Linked DNA regions of Sporosarcina pasteurii. Each later gene encodes a partner of the first gene's protein in a complex. Links are inferred from orthologs where the notes say so. Each region holds a gene or a part of one and is shown on either strand. Other genes may lie near its edges.

What was found.
Region 2: the proteins of arsC (region 1) and trxA are in contact, whole or in part, in an NMR structure (PDB 2IPA), measured with the Bacillus subtilis proteins. The link is inferred for Sporosarcina pasteurii from one-to-one orthologs.

The regions. Positions count from the first base shown.
Region 1 is NZ_CP160452.1:175,303-182,879, reverse strand. What follows is about bases 1,452-4,419. They hold arsC (arsenate reductase (thioredoxin)), read left to right. Parts: upstream 1,452-2,708; coding sequence 2,709-3,131; downstream 3,132-4,419. Other genes in these bases: proS (proline--tRNA ligase), read right to left, coding at 3,202-4,419; AB1H92_RS00855 (arsenic transporter), read left to right, coding at 1,452-2,692. In the rest of the region: AB1H92_RS00865 (chromate transporter), read right to left, coding at 1-835; AB1H92_RS00860 (metalloregulator ArsR/SmtB family transcription factor), read left to right, coding at 1,034-1,381; more of AB1H92_RS00855, read left to right, coding at 1,397-1,451; more of proS, read right to left, coding at 4,420-4,641; AB1H92_RS00840 (GNAT family N-acetyltransferase), read left to right, coding at 6,187-6,786; AB1H92_RS00835 (heavy metal translocating P-type ATPase), read right to left, coding at 6,842-7,577. UniProt on the Bacillus subtilis protein: Catalyzes the reduction of arsenate [As(V)] to arsenite [As(III)]. In vitro, can dephosphorylate para-nitrophenyl phosphate (pNPP).
Region 2 is NZ_CP160452.1:946,345-953,646, forward strand. Bases 1,580-4,272 are described here. They hold trxA (thioredoxin), read left to right. Parts: upstream 1,580-2,615; coding sequence 2,616-2,930; downstream 2,931-4,272. Other genes in these bases: AB1H92_RS04300 (electron transfer flavoprotein subunit alpha/FixB family protein), read left to right, coding at 1,580-2,372; uvrC (excinuclease ABC subunit UvrC), read left to right, coding at 3,167-4,272. In the rest of the region: AB1H92_RS04290 (enoyl-CoA hydratase), read left to right, coding at 1-455; AB1H92_RS04295 (electron transfer flavoprotein subunit beta/FixA family protein), read left to right, coding at 483-1,256; more of AB1H92_RS04300, read left to right, coding at 1,395-1,579; more of uvrC, read left to right, coding at 4,273-4,957; AB1H92_RS04315 (aspartate kinase), read left to right, coding at 5,284-6,504; AB1H92_RS04320 (YslB family protein), read right to left, coding at 6,569-6,982. UniProt on the Bacillus subtilis protein: Participates in various redox reactions through the reversible oxidation of its active center dithiol to a disulfide and catalyzes dithiol-disulfide exchange reactions.

The DNA.
Region 1 (7,577 bases):
CTGGTACTGCTTGCGTGGCACCATACCCCGCTAAAAATGCCTCTTCCGTTATCCATCCAGTTGGTACAAATTCTTGTTCCAATAATGGCAACACGACGTGTCCCCCGCCGAAAACTAATGACCCAGAACGATAAAAACTGTCGAACATAGCAATCCAATATGAGCCTGTTATTCCCTTAATGACAGGTAATAGAAATAACAAAGCGAAAAACAACGATAAGCAAATTACTGAAACTCGTTTAGTAATTGGAAATTGAGAATTTGCCTCTGCACTTTTCTCATGTTTTTTAAATAATAAAAAGCCCAAAAATGCCGCAATCAAAATGACCCCTACTTGCGTAAAAGCCGTCTGCCAAATGAGCGTGCCAACTAAAGCAAATAAAGCAATCGCTTTCCTTTTTAAATCAGGCGTTAATTTATTAGCCATGCCTAAAATCGCTTGGGCAACTACTGCTACTGCAACGATTTTCAACCCATGTATCCAACCAGCATCTCCAACATCAAAACTACTGAGCAACAAAGCAAAAATGATAAGGGCAATGACTGAAGGCAATGTGAATCCTATAAAAGAAATAATTCCACCTAATACTCCGGCTCGCATCACGCCAATCCCAATTCCAACCTGGCTACTCGCAGGTCCGGGTAAAAATTGAGCTAACGCTACTAAATCCGCATAGCTTTTTTCATCCATCCACTTTCTTCTTCGAACATATTCCTCGTGAAAATAACCTAAATGAGCTGTTGGCCCACCAAATGATGTCAAGCCCAGTCTGGTTGATATAATCAAAATTTCTAAGAGATTTTTCAACCGATTATTACTATTATTTTGTCCCATTTGCTCCTCCTTTTTTCTCTTTCCCATCAAATTTGTGTATGGTCAAAAGATAACATCTACATAAGTGATCTTCCATTTAAAAATAGAATTTTTACAAATTTTTAACATACTAGCACCTGATTAATACTCCAAAGTATACAAACTTTCCACTTGTATGTATAAGCATATGCTTATATACTAATCGTTGGAGGAGATAAAATGAATGATTCATTACCCATTGATTTACAACGAGCATCACAACTTTTAAAGTTACTTGGTGATCCGACTCGTTTAACAATGATGAAATTGCTTAAATCACACGAATGTTGTGTATGTGAATTTGTTGAAATATTTCAGATGAGTCAACCTGCAATCAGTCAACACTTGCGCAGGCTTCGGGACATTGAATTAGTACAGGAAGAACGCCGCGGGCAATGGGTTTTTTACTCTATTAATAAAGAACACACAGATTATCCGTTTATCGAAGGCATTTTAAAACATCTTGCTGACCAAGATGAATCTATTACAGAGTTGGAAGCAAAAGGGCTTCGCATTTGCTGTGAATAAGGAGGAGAAAAGAACATGATTTCAGTTATTACCGCATCAGCCATCTTCCTCATCACACTAATTTTTGTTATTTGGCAACCGAGAAACCTCTCAATTGGCTGGTCTGCTTGTATCGGGGCACTTATTGCGCTGCTCATAGGGGTTGTCAACTTTCAAGATGTGTTAGATGTTACAGGAATTGTTTGGAATGCAACACTTGCTTTTATCGCAATTATTATTATTTCACTCATTTTAGATGAGATTGGATTTTTTGAGTGGGCTGCCCTCCATATGGCTAGATTAGCCCAAGGCAGCGGTGTCCGCATGTTTGTGTATGTTACCATCTTAGGCGCAGTCGTTGCGGCCCTTTTCGCAAATGATGGTGCTGCACTTATTTTGACGCCTATCGTATTGGCGATGGTACGAAATTTAAATTTCAATGAAAAAATGGTTTTCCCATTTATCATTGCCAGTGGATTTATTGCAGACACGACTTCTTTACCGTTAGTTGTCAGTAACTTAGTCAATATTGTTTCTGCAGACTATTTCGGAATAGGCTTTGCCGAATATGCATCACGTATGATTGTACCGAATTTATTTGCATTAGTCGCCAGTATTTTAGTATTGTATTTATTTTTCCGGAAAAGTATCCCTGAAAATTATCAAGTGTCGGATCTGAAACAACCAAAAGACGCAATTAAAGATTTAAAGATGTTTCGCCTATCTTGGATTGTCTTAACAGTATTACTCATTGGCTACTTCAGCAGCGAATTTACGGGGCTACCTGTTTCTATTGTCGCTGGCATCGTTGCGATTTTTTACACGATTATGGCTCAAAGAAGTACTGCCGTTCAAACGAAACAGGTCATTAAAGGTGCACCATGGGCCATCGTTTTCTTTTCCATTGGCATGTACGTCGTTGTTTATGGCTTGCGAAATGTTGGACTTACAAGCATACTCGCAGATGTCATCCAACTGGCTGCTGACCAAGGGTTATTTGTAGGAACGATTTCGATGGGCTTTATTGCCGCAATCTTGTCATCAGTGATGAATAACATGCCTACCGTTATGATCAACGCTTTGGCGATATCTGAAACAACTACAACAGGACCCATCCGGGAGGCTTTAATTTATGCCAATGTGATTGGGTCAGATTTAGGACCAAAAATCACGCCAATCGGTTCTTTAGCTACGTTATTATGGTTGCACGTTCTTTCGCAAAAAGGCGTGAAAATTAAGTGGGGAACGTATTTTAAGATTGGAATCATTTTAACAATTCCTACGCTACTTTTTACACTTATCGGGCTTTATTTATGGTTATTAATTATCTAATAGAGGAGATTTTATCATGACTAAAAAGACACTTTATTTCTTATGTACAGGAAATTCTTGCCGTAGCCAAATGGCTGAAGGTTGGGGAAAAGAATATTTAGGAGATAACTGGGAAGTTTTCAGTGCGGGTATTGAAGCGCACGGCGTCAACCCAAAAGCGGTTCAAGCAATGAAGGAAGTAGATGTAGATATCACCAATCAATCTTCAGATTTAATTGATAGGAACATTTTAAATACTGCTGATTTAGTTGTTACATTATGCGGTGACGCGATAGATAATTGCCCAACGATTCCTCCTCACGTTCGTCATGAGCACTGGGGTTTTGATGACCCTGCAAAGGCTGAAGGAACAGATGAAGAGGTTTGGGCTGTTTTCCAACGGGTTCGTGATGAGATTGGGGAAAAGATCAATGCTTTTTCTAAGGAAAACGCAATTTAAGTTACTCTAGTAAATCATAAAAAGAGACCAACAAATGTAATGCACCTGTTGGTCTCTTTTATTTTTTATATTAGTAAGCGCGGCCAAACCATACCGTATGCTTTGCGTCTTTTCCGCAGTTAATACATGTATCTTTCGTTGCCGGCGGGTTGAACGGAATGTTGCGCGTCGTGAACTTTGTTTCTTCTTGAACATGAGATTCACAATCATCGTCACCACACCATCCTGCTAGTACCCAGCCTGGAATGTCGTCGTTTTTCTCTGAATCTGCAATATGTTGTTCTAATTGCTCGAGTGTGTCGACGTGTGTATGAGAATGCTTTTCACGGAATGCTTTCGCCTTTTCGAATAGGCGTGTTTGCATCGTCGTTAATTCTTCTTCAATACGTGCAACTAGGTCGTTCAAATTAACTTCCACTTTTTCATCTTCATCACGTGCTTTTAATAATGCCTGGTCTTTTGCCAAGTCACGTGGTCCTAACTCAACGCGTACTGGAACCCCTTTTAATTCCCACTCGTTAAACTTGAAGCCTGGTGATTGGTCAGAATCATCAAGACGAACGCGGATACCTTTTGCTTTTAATTCAGCAAAAACAGCATCTAACTTCTCGATAATTTCAGGATTCTTCTTCCACGGTCCAACTGGAATTAACACCACTTGTGTCGGCGCGATACGTGGCGGTAAAACAAGACCTTGTTCATCGCCGTGAACCATAATGACAGAACCGATAAGACGTGTTGACGTTCCCCATGAAGTTGTATGAACGTATTCATGTTTATTTTCACGCGTTAAATATTTAATATCGAATGCTTCCGCAAATTTCGTGCCTAAATAATGAGATGTTCCCGCTTGAACTGCTTTTCCATCTTGCATCATCGCTTCGATTGAATAAGTATCAACCGCACCGGCAAAACGTTCAGAAGGCGTTTTTTCACCGTCATAAACTGGAATCGCAAGCAAGTCTTCTACAACTTCTTTGTAAATGCCAAGCATTTGCATCGTTTCTTCACGTGCTTCTTCCTCGTCTACATGCGCAGTATGCCCTTCTTGCCATAAAAACTCAGAAGTACGAATAAACGGTAACGTTCTCTTTTCCCAACGGAAAACATTCGCCCATTGGTTAATTAACACTGGAAGATCGCGGTAACTGTTGATCCAATCTGAATATAGGTGACCAATCATTGTTTCTGAAGTTGGACGAAGTGCTAAACGCTCTTCTAACTTTTCCCCCGCTGCTTCAGTAACCCACGGCAATTCAGGTGAAAATCCTTCAATATGGTCTTTTTCTTTTTGGAAAAAGTTCTCTGGAATTAACATTGGGAAATATGCGTTACGGTGCCCAGTTTCTTTAAAACGCTTGTCCATTTCCGCTTGGATATGCTCCCAAATTTCATAGCCGTCTGGTTTAAAAGCGATACAGCCACGAACTGGCGTATAGTCCATTAAATCAGCTTTTTGAATGGTATCGATATACCAACTTGTAAATTCGTTTTCTCTCTTGCTCGTCATTCTTGTTCCTCCTTAAGTATTGTTTGACGAAAATAAAAAAACACAAAGCTGCCCTCTAATAAGGACGTCTTTGCGCGATTGACGTGGTACCACCTTCATTTAGCTTACTTCACGTAAGCCCTCTTGAAACGTTTGATAACGAAAACGACTCGGTTATGTTTACATAACATCTCAGCGGTAGGTTTCAATAAAAAGCGGTGCGATAACTCTCAGCAGTTGTTACCATTTCTGTCTCACATTTTTATTTACTTGGCCACGTCACGGATTTTATATCTACAATAGCATAGCAAATATTTAGAACTTAGACAACTGAATGAGCGCTGATGATTGAGTCAATTTTTTATGGGTACCATTGCAAAGGTTTTCTCTTCTCGGATAGTTAAGTATTCCATTTATAAAAACACCAAATAAAACTATGTTGATTTCCGTTCCGAGCGGACGCGTTCCGTGGGGCGTGCGGTGAGCCTCCTCGTCGCGAAAACCGCGCTCCTGTGGGGTCTCACCTGTCACGCTAATCCCACCGGAGTCGCCGCTCTGCACTCCAATCAACAGAGATTTCTTATACATAAGTTTTTATAAACGCAAATAACTTACATAACTTTCTTTATTAATAACTTTGTTATCTCAAAATCACTGTAATCCTTTTAAAGCTCGATAAACAGGCTTTCCAGTTGTCTAATGTAAGAAAGAAAGATTTCTTGTACTAACGGACTTAATCCTTTTGCAACTTCAAATTGTAAGTGTTGATCTAATAAATTTACGTATTTTCTCTATTTCCCTATCTTAGTATTAAATTCGACTCACTTGGATTGAACCGAATAACGAGTCCATTGTCGTTTGTCCATCAATTGAAAGTGTGCTTTACTACGGTCTCGACTATTACTTCTAGCTTTGCGAAGAGCTGGGTGAACGTGTCTGACTAAGTTCGTTGAAGTATTCTAAACAAACCTGTTTAAATATTGGTGAGCTTGTAATCACTTTAATCATGTGGGTCCTCTCCTGTAGCGTTTGTCTGCAAACTCTACTATACAAGAAGAGAGCTCCTTTTTTCATGCCTTCAAATCTAATTATTCCATGTGCACACCAATTAATCGGAGTGGAAATCGGCGACTCCTGCGGGAACAGCGCGAGCCGAAGACCCTGGACTGAGCGAAGCGAGGGAAGCGGCTGAGGCCGTGCCCGCGGAAAGCGTCCGATTGGAACGGAGATTAATTGTGTTATGGATTTTCATTTATCCCCCACAAACATTTTACTCATACAGCGCCGATGATTGATACCTCTCACTATAAAAGTGGATTTGTTTTTTTAAGATTTGCAATGTAATCACTAGAAAAATAAAGCTTTTAAGCCCGAAATGATTAATGTCCAATCATATTCTTATCGCCAAAAAACCGTGTCATTTTTGGCGAAAAAATTTGTACCATTTCAATAAAATGTCACTTCCCTTTTATCCTGTTTCCCCTTATAATTGCATTACAATTGATAAAAAAAGCAATTTGACATAGAGAAAATTGTAAAAAAATATACCTTAAAAGGGGTTCTGTGATGGAAAATATTGTGTTAGTAAACGACATTGTTACTTTAAGAACGATGGAGCTTACAGATATAGATGCGATTTTTGAAGCCGGTAATTATAATGAGATTTGGACACATTTAGCAATAACAATACAAAGCCGCGAAGATGCAGCAAACTTTGTTAAGGAATCACTACTCAATCAATCGTTAGGCAAAGAACATTCTTTTGTTATTATTGATAATAAAACAAACCGTATTATCGGCGGAACAAAATTGAAGAACCTAGATCATACGCATATGCGGATTGAACTTGGCTATTCATGGCTTTCACCTTCCTATTGGCGAAGCCCTATAAACACGAATTGTAAGTATTTACTAATGCAATATTGCTTTGAAGTACTTCATCTAAATCGCGTTCAAATTCAAGCTGATGAACGAAACGTTCGTTCAAGAAATGCAATTGCTCGTATCGGAGCTACCCAGGAAGGTATCTTCCGTGATCACATGATTCGAAAAGACGGTACACCAAGAAACACTGTGATTTTTAGTGTAATTCGTCCGGAATGGCCCATTGTTAAAATGCACATGGAACAGTTAATGAATCGACGAATTGAACAACCCGTGTCCTAAATTTAATTCAAAAAGGCATTTCTTCTTCCAACCGGAGAGAGAAATGCCTTTTTATTTATAACTTCACTTTTTGCAAGCGAAGCGCGTTCAATACGACGGATACCGAACTGAAAGCCATCGCCGCACCAGCTACCCAAGGTGCTAATAAACCAATCGCGGCAATTGGAATTCCAACAGTGTTATAGAAAAAAGCAAAAAACAAGTTTTGCTTAATATTACGCATCGTTTTTCTACTCATCATGATCGCATCCGCTACACTATTTAAATCCCCACGCATTAGCGTAATATCTGCAGCTTCAATCGCAATATCTGTACCTGTTCCTACAGCCATTCCGATATTAGCCGTTGCTAGTGCTGGTGCGTCGTTAATACCGTCTCCAACCATGGCAACATTTTTACTAGTAGCTTGTAGCTTTTGAATTTCATCACTTTTTTGCTCTGGTAATACTTCAGCAATGACATGTGAAATGCCTACTTCTTTTGCAATCGCATCAGCTGTTCTTGTATTGTCACCCGTTAACATAATGACATCCAATCCAAGCTCATGCATCCTTGCAATTGCTTCTTTAGACGTTTCCTTCACCGTATCAGCAACCGCAATAACACCTGCAATTTTACTTTCAATCGCGACGAGCATCGCTGTTTTACCTTCATTCTCAAGATTTTCCATCGACACTTCATAATCTAGTAGGTCAATCTGATGCTCTCTCATTAGTTTTCTTGTCCCAACGAGAATCGTTTTTTCATTCACAACTGCTTGGATTCCATAACCAGGCAATGCTTCAAAACTT
Region 2 (7,302 bases), 770 kb from region 1 along the record:
GTGGTGGATTAGAACTGGCGATGGCCTGTCATATGCGTTTCGTATCGGATAATGCAAAACTTGGCCTGCCGGAATTACAACTAGGGTTAATTCCTGGCTTCGCGGGAACACAGCGACTGCCGCGTTATGTGGGGGTGCCAAAAGCCGCTGAAATGCTGTTAACGAGTGACCCAATTTCTGGTAAAGAAGCAGTTGATTATGGGCTTGCGAATAAAGCTTTTTCAGAGGAAGAGCTGTTCAATAAGACTGCGGAAATCGCACAGAAAATTGCTAAGAAGAGCCCGATTGCAGTGAAAGCAGCTTTAGAAATGTTGCAATTTACTAAAACTTCCACTTATTATGAAGGCGTTCAAGCCGAGGCGAATTCTTTTGGTGAAGTATTTGTTTCTGAAGATGCTAAAGAAGGAATTCAAGCATTTATTGAAAAGCGAGAACCTGTATTTCAAGGGAAATGACGAAAATAGCTGAGGAGGGTGTTATTAATGAATATTTATGTTTTGGTAAAACGTACTTTTGATACTGAGGAAAAAATTACAGTTAATAATGGTGCAATTGTTGAAGATGGGGCGGAATTCATCATTAATCCATATGACGAATATGCAATTGAAGAAGCAATTACAGTTCGCGATGAACATGGCGGAGAAGTAACTGTTATTACAATCGGGGATGAAGAAGCAGAAAAACAGCTACGCACAGCTTTAGCAATGGGTGCAGATAAAGCAGTTTTAATTAATACAGAAGATGATTTAGATGAAATGGATGAATTTACAGTTGCGAAGATTATTTCTGAGTACTTAAGTGATAAAGATGCAGATTTGATCCTTGCAGGAAACGTTGCAATTGACGGCGGTTCAGGTCAAGTTGGCCCACGTGTTGCAGAAATGCTTGGCATAAACTATGTAACTACGATTACAAAGCTAGAAATTGACGGTACAGACGTGAAGATTGTTCGTGACGTTGAAGGAGATTCTGAAGTACTCGAAACAGCACTGCCATTATTAGTGACGGCGCAACAAGGGTTAAACGAGCCACGTTATCCTTCATTGCCTGGGATTATGAAAGCGAAAAGAAAGCCGCTAGAAGAGTTGGAGCTCGATGACCTGGATCTTGATGAGGACGACGTAGAAGCAAAAACTGAAACGGTTAATGTGTTCTTACCACCTGCAAAAGAAGCGGGACGAATCCTTGAAGGTGAAATAGCAGATCAAGTGAAAGAACTTGTTCAGTTACTGAAAGATGAAGCGAAAGTCATTTAAATTTTCACTTGATTGTTCAAGAATTTAGCTATTAATCATAGAAAACTAGATGTATATATTGATATTTAATTGGACGAGTATTAAGAGGTAGAGCGAGAAGTTCTTCTTCTTTTATATCGGATATAGGAGGGACAGGGAATGTCAAAAAAAGTATTAGTACTTGGAGAAACTCGTGATGGTGTCTTACGTAACGTTTCATTTGAAGCAATTGCAGCTGCAAAAAAAGTTTCAGCAGGCGGAGAAGTTGTTGGGGTACTACTAGGCGATTCCGTTCAATCACTTGGGGCAGAAATGATTCAATACGGTGCAGACCGTGTTGTAACGGTTGAGCATGAAAAATTGAAACAATATACTTCAGATGGCTACAGCCAAGGATTCATGGCGGTTTGCGAACAAGAGAATCCAGAAGCAATTGTTTTTGGTCATACAGCATTAGGAAAAGATTTATCTCCTAAAATTGCTAGTAAACTAGCAGCTGGCCTCATTTCAGATGTAACTGAAATTGAAGGAGAAGACGATGATGCTTTATTCATCCGTCCAATTTATTCCGGGAAAGCATTTGAAAAAGTAAAGCATAAAGAAGGGCTTCTGTTCATAACAGTACGTCCGAATAACATTGCGGCCTTGGAAAAAGATGAAAGTCGTAGCGGTGACGTTACTTCTGTTGATGTGGATGTAAAAGATTTACGTACAATTATTTCTGAAGTTGTTCGTAAAGCCACTGAAGGCGTTGACATGTCAGAAGCGAAAGTCGTTGTTGCTGGTGGGCGTGGTGTGCGAAGTGCAGATGGCTTTAAGCCACTACAAGAACTTGCGGACCTATTAGGTGGTGCAATTGGTGCATCACGTGGTGCATGTGACGCAGATTACTGTGACTATTCACTACAAATCGGTCAAACAGGTAAAGTTATTACGCCAGATCTTTACATCGGTGCTGGAATTTCTGGTGCTATCCAACATATGGCAGGGATGTCAAACTCCAAAGTGATTGTCGCCATAAACAAAGACCCAGAAGCGGAAATCTTCAAAGTTGCGGATTACGGCATCGTAGGGGACTTATTCGAAGTCATTCCAATGATGATTGAAGAAGTTAAGAAATTAAAGGTTCATGCATAAATCATTAATCGAAAAGGGGAGTCTTCTATGTAGAGGACTTTCTTTTTTATTATCATATTGCGGAGGTGTGATTCAACTGTGTACTTGGCATACTGGGGGATTGATAGAGCTGCTTTTGTCACGTAAAGCATGATGATTCGAATATAGTAGGGACAGGATTAGTGAATAGGCATATTTTTCGCGGCTTATTTTTGAGCATGTTACAATACAGAAGAGTTGTAAATCAAAGGAGGAAGATTTGAAATGGCAATTATTAATGCGACAGACAAAGACTTTGCAGAACACATTGCAGAAGGTGTTGTACTTGTTGATTTTTGGGCACCTTGGTGCGGACCTTGTAAAATGATTGCTCCAGTATTAGAGGAGCTTGACGGTGAAATCGAAGGGAAAGCGAAAATTGTAAAAGTTGACGTAGACGATAACCAAGAAACTGCTGGTAAATTCGGAATTATGTCAATTCCTACACTTGTTCTTTTCAAAGATGGCGAAATGGTTGAAAAAGTTGTTGGTTTCCAACCTAAAGATGCACTCGCACAATTAATTGAAAAGCACGCATAATTTCAGCGGTAAGAGAATGCGTTGCTAGCAATAAAGATACATTAAATGTCTGTTTTTTCAAGTCGCCGGGGCCATTTTAAGGACCCCGGCTTTTTATATCTAGTTTCGAGCATCAGATGAACGAAGGCGCACTTTTCCTTAGGAAGTCGCCTTTTTAAATGGATTTTCTCGTTTGATTGGCTTATGCTAGTCACATCGAAGCATGTGCTCTATGCTTGAATGAGTAGGTGATAAAAATGAATGATTTAATAAAAGAGAAGTTAGCGATTTTACCCGATCATCCCGGATGCTACTTAATGAAAGACCGTCAAGGGACTGTCATTTACGTCGGGAAAGCGAAAGTGTTGAGGCAGCGCGTTCGCAGCTACTTTACAGGCAGCCATGATGGGAAAACGCAAAGACTCGTAAGTGAAATTGTTGATTTTGAAACGATTATTACGTCTTCAGATATTGAAGCGCTTATTTTAGAATTAAATTTAATTAAACAATATGATCCGAAATATAACGTCATGTTGAAGGATGATAAATCGTATCCTTACTTAAAGATTACAGCTGAACGTCATCCAAGATTAATCATTACGAGACGTGTGAAAAATGACAAAGGAAAATACTTTGGTCCTTATCCAAACGCATATGCGGCGGGTGAGACGAAGAAGTTATTGGACCGAATTTACCCATATCGTAAATGCCAAACATTACCGACCAGGTCATGTCTGTACTATCACCTAGGACAATGTTTAGCACCTTGTATTCATGAGGTAGAGGAAGAGACGTACAAAGAAATGATTGCAAACATCACTCGTTTTTTAAACGGCGGGTATAAAAGCGTGAAAAAAGAATTGACGGAAAAAATGAATGAGGCAGCGGAATCATTAGAGTTCGAACGGGCAAAAGAGTACCGTGACCAAATCACGAATATCGAAATGGTAATGGAAAAACAAACGATGACGATGAATGACTTTACTGACCGAGATATTTTTGGCTATGCGGTCGATAAGGGCTGGATGTGTGTCCAAGTATTTTTTGTCCGTCAAGGTAAGCTGATTGAGCGAGATGTCTCAATTTTTCCTTTATATAAAGATCCAGAAGAAGAATTATTAACGTTTATCGGACAGTTTTATGGTAAGTCAGACCACTTAATTCCGAAAGAAATATTATTACCTCCCGATGTGGATGCAGAAGTTGTAAAGCAATTATTAAGCGTACAAGTATTTATTCCACAAAGAGGGAAAAAGAAAGACCTCGTACAGTTGGCGATGAAAAATGCACGAATTTCATTGTCTGAGAAGTTCCAACTAATCGAACGGCAAGAACAGCGAACAGTTGGTGCTTGTGAGGAACTTGGCGAAGCGATGAACATTGCTGTTCCGCATCGTATTGAGGCATTTGACAACTCTCATACGCACGGTGTGGATCCTGTTTCGGCAATGGTTTCTTTTATTGACGGTAAGCCGAATCGTAAAGATTACCGTAAGTATAAAACGAAAACCGCCGCGATGCACGATGATTATGGTGCGATGCGTGAAGTTGTGAGAAGGCGATATGTGCGTGTTTTAAAAGAAGATTTACCGTTGCCTGATTTGGTAATAATTGATGGCGGAAAAGGTCAAATGGAAGTGGCACGGGAAGTCATTGAAGATGAATTAGGCTTATCGATTCCGATTGCTGGATTGGCAAAAGATGAGAAGCACCAAACGTCACAACTTCTTTACGGCGATCCAGTCGAACTAATTCCATTAAAGAGAACAAGTGAAGCCTTTTATTTGTTGCAACGAATTCAAGACGAAGTGCATAGATTTGCGATTACATTCCACCGTCAACGAAGAGGGGCAAATACGATAACTTCTTCTCTGGACAACATTCCAGGCATTGGACCGAAAAGAAAAACGGCCCTGCTTAAACATTTCGGCTCTGTGAAAAAGATTCGGGAAGCAACAGCTGAAGAACTTCAAAAAGCTGGATTGCCGGAAAAACTAGCAGAGTCTGTGGAAGCATATTTCCAAAAAGAATTGCCAGAAAATAAGTAATATGTTAGAGTGAAGACACTGAATTATTTCACTATATGATAGATAATCATACTTAGTGAGGATAGAGGCGCAAATATTAAAAGTATTCTTCAAGAAGGGAACAGCCTAGCGATTGAAGAAGAAAGGGGTATTTGCCGAAGCGAGTAATCGAACTGTTATCGAGTACTTGCTGGATTTCCGTTGAATAAGCGGGAGTCTGTCAGGATATTTTACCTGGAGAGCTATCCCGTAGGAGACACTGTTTTTTGTGTACACTCTAATCGGACCAGCTCTCATTTATTAAATGAGGGCTGTTTTTGCGTTTCAGGGGAAAGTGGGTGGAGATTTTGGAGAAGATTGTAATGAAGTTTGGTGGAACATCGGTTGCCAATGAAGAAAGAATTGAAAGGGCAGCTTCTTTAATTATTGATGAAGTAAATACAGGGAAACAAGTGGCTGTTGTTGTGTCTGCAATGGGAAAAACGACAGATAAATTACTAGCGCTTGCAGCAGATATTCATCCTGATGCGGAAAAACGTGAATTGGATATGTTGCTTGCAACGGGTGAACAAGTGACTGCTTCCTTACTGGCAATGGCAATTTCCGCGAAAGGGATCCCATCGAAATCATTTACCGGGTGGCAAGCAGGCATTAGAACGGAATCAATCCACAGCAACGCACGCATTGAAGACGTCGATTCGAAAAGAGTAGTAGATACACTAGAATCAGGCGCGGTGGCGGTCATCGCAGGTTTTCAAGGTATTGATCACGATGCTGAAGTCACGACGCTTGGCCGGGGTGGCTCGGACACGAGTGCAGTTGCGGTTGCGATTGCAATTAATGCCTCCGCATGCGATATTTATACGGACGTTGAAGGGGTTTTTACGACAGATCCGAGAATGATAGAAGAGGCAGCAAAATTAAATGAAATCTCTTATGATGAAATGCTTGAATTGGCAAATTTAGGTGCGGGCGTACTTCACCCGCGTGCAATTGAGTTTGCTAAAAATCATCAAATGCCGCTTCGTGTAAGACCAGCTCATATAAACGGCGAAGGCACGATGATTAAGGAGGAAATTGAAATGGAAAATAATCTTATCGTACGTGGAGTTGCTTTTGAAGAAGACATCGTACGCATTACAATTATGTACGACACCCCTTACAATGGTTCGCTTGCGAATATATTTACTGTGCTCGCTGAACAGCAAGTAAACGTAGACATAATTGTTCAAACAATCATGGATGGAGAACAACCGTCTGTTTCATTTTCAATTAAAAATGAAGACTTTGCAAAAGCGATGAACGTGCTAGAGATGAATAAAGAAGAACTTGGCTATAAACGAGCAGATTTCGAAGTGGGACTGGCTAAAGTCTCTATCGTAGGCAGTGGAATGGTTTCGAATCCTGGCGTGGCGGCGCACATGTTTGATGCATTACGCGATGCGTCAATTCCCATTAAGATGGTCAGCACATCTGAAATTAAAGTCTCAGTCGTTATTCCTAGTATGTATATGAAAGAGGCAGTCGCCGTGTTACATAAAACATTTGAACTTGGGCATGTAGGGTAATTAAATAAATCGTTGAAAAAGGTACAAAATATCACCTTTTTCAACGATTTTTAATATGGGGAATTTAAACGGTTTCTTTTTTATCCCACGCAATATGGAAAGTAATTGATTGTTCATTACGCTCAGGGGCCGCATAACACTCTGTAAGCACGCCATTCAGTTTTTGGTATTGCTCTGCAAGAAATCCCGCTTCTAATTGGAAGTTTCGCTCGCTTACTTTTAGATTTTCACCAGGGCTAATTAATTTGTAAAAGGCTTCTTTTTTTGACTTTTTTTCAAGTTGAAGCTGTCCCCAACCAGCTTCAAGGAAAAAAGAAGGGATTTCTTCCATGCTGAAAACTGGAAACTTACGAGCAATTTCTTTACCGGCCCAGTAAAGAATATCGCCTTCATGTTTACCAAGAATACTTGGCAATACATGGTCTCGTATTAATTCATAACCGAATTGGGTCGGTTCCCCGTATGTATGATTCTCCACGTTTTATTGCACCTTTCTAAATTGTCCTATCTGTCATTCCATTATGAGGTTAATGATCAATTTCACAGTAGAATGGTTATCGACTTTTAATTTTTCAAATAAAGAGGTTGTACAATGTTTTTAAAAATAGCGTATAAATAGATCGTAAATTTTAAAGAAATCCGCAATTTAAATAGTCGAATTATGGTAAACTACTAACTTTTTTGTGTTATTAAACAATTCAGCACCTTGACCTCTTTAAAACGTACGAGTACAATAGTATATGCTATAACATTGTACCATGAAGAGGGATTCGGTCAATATTTCTTCAGGTTTTTTCA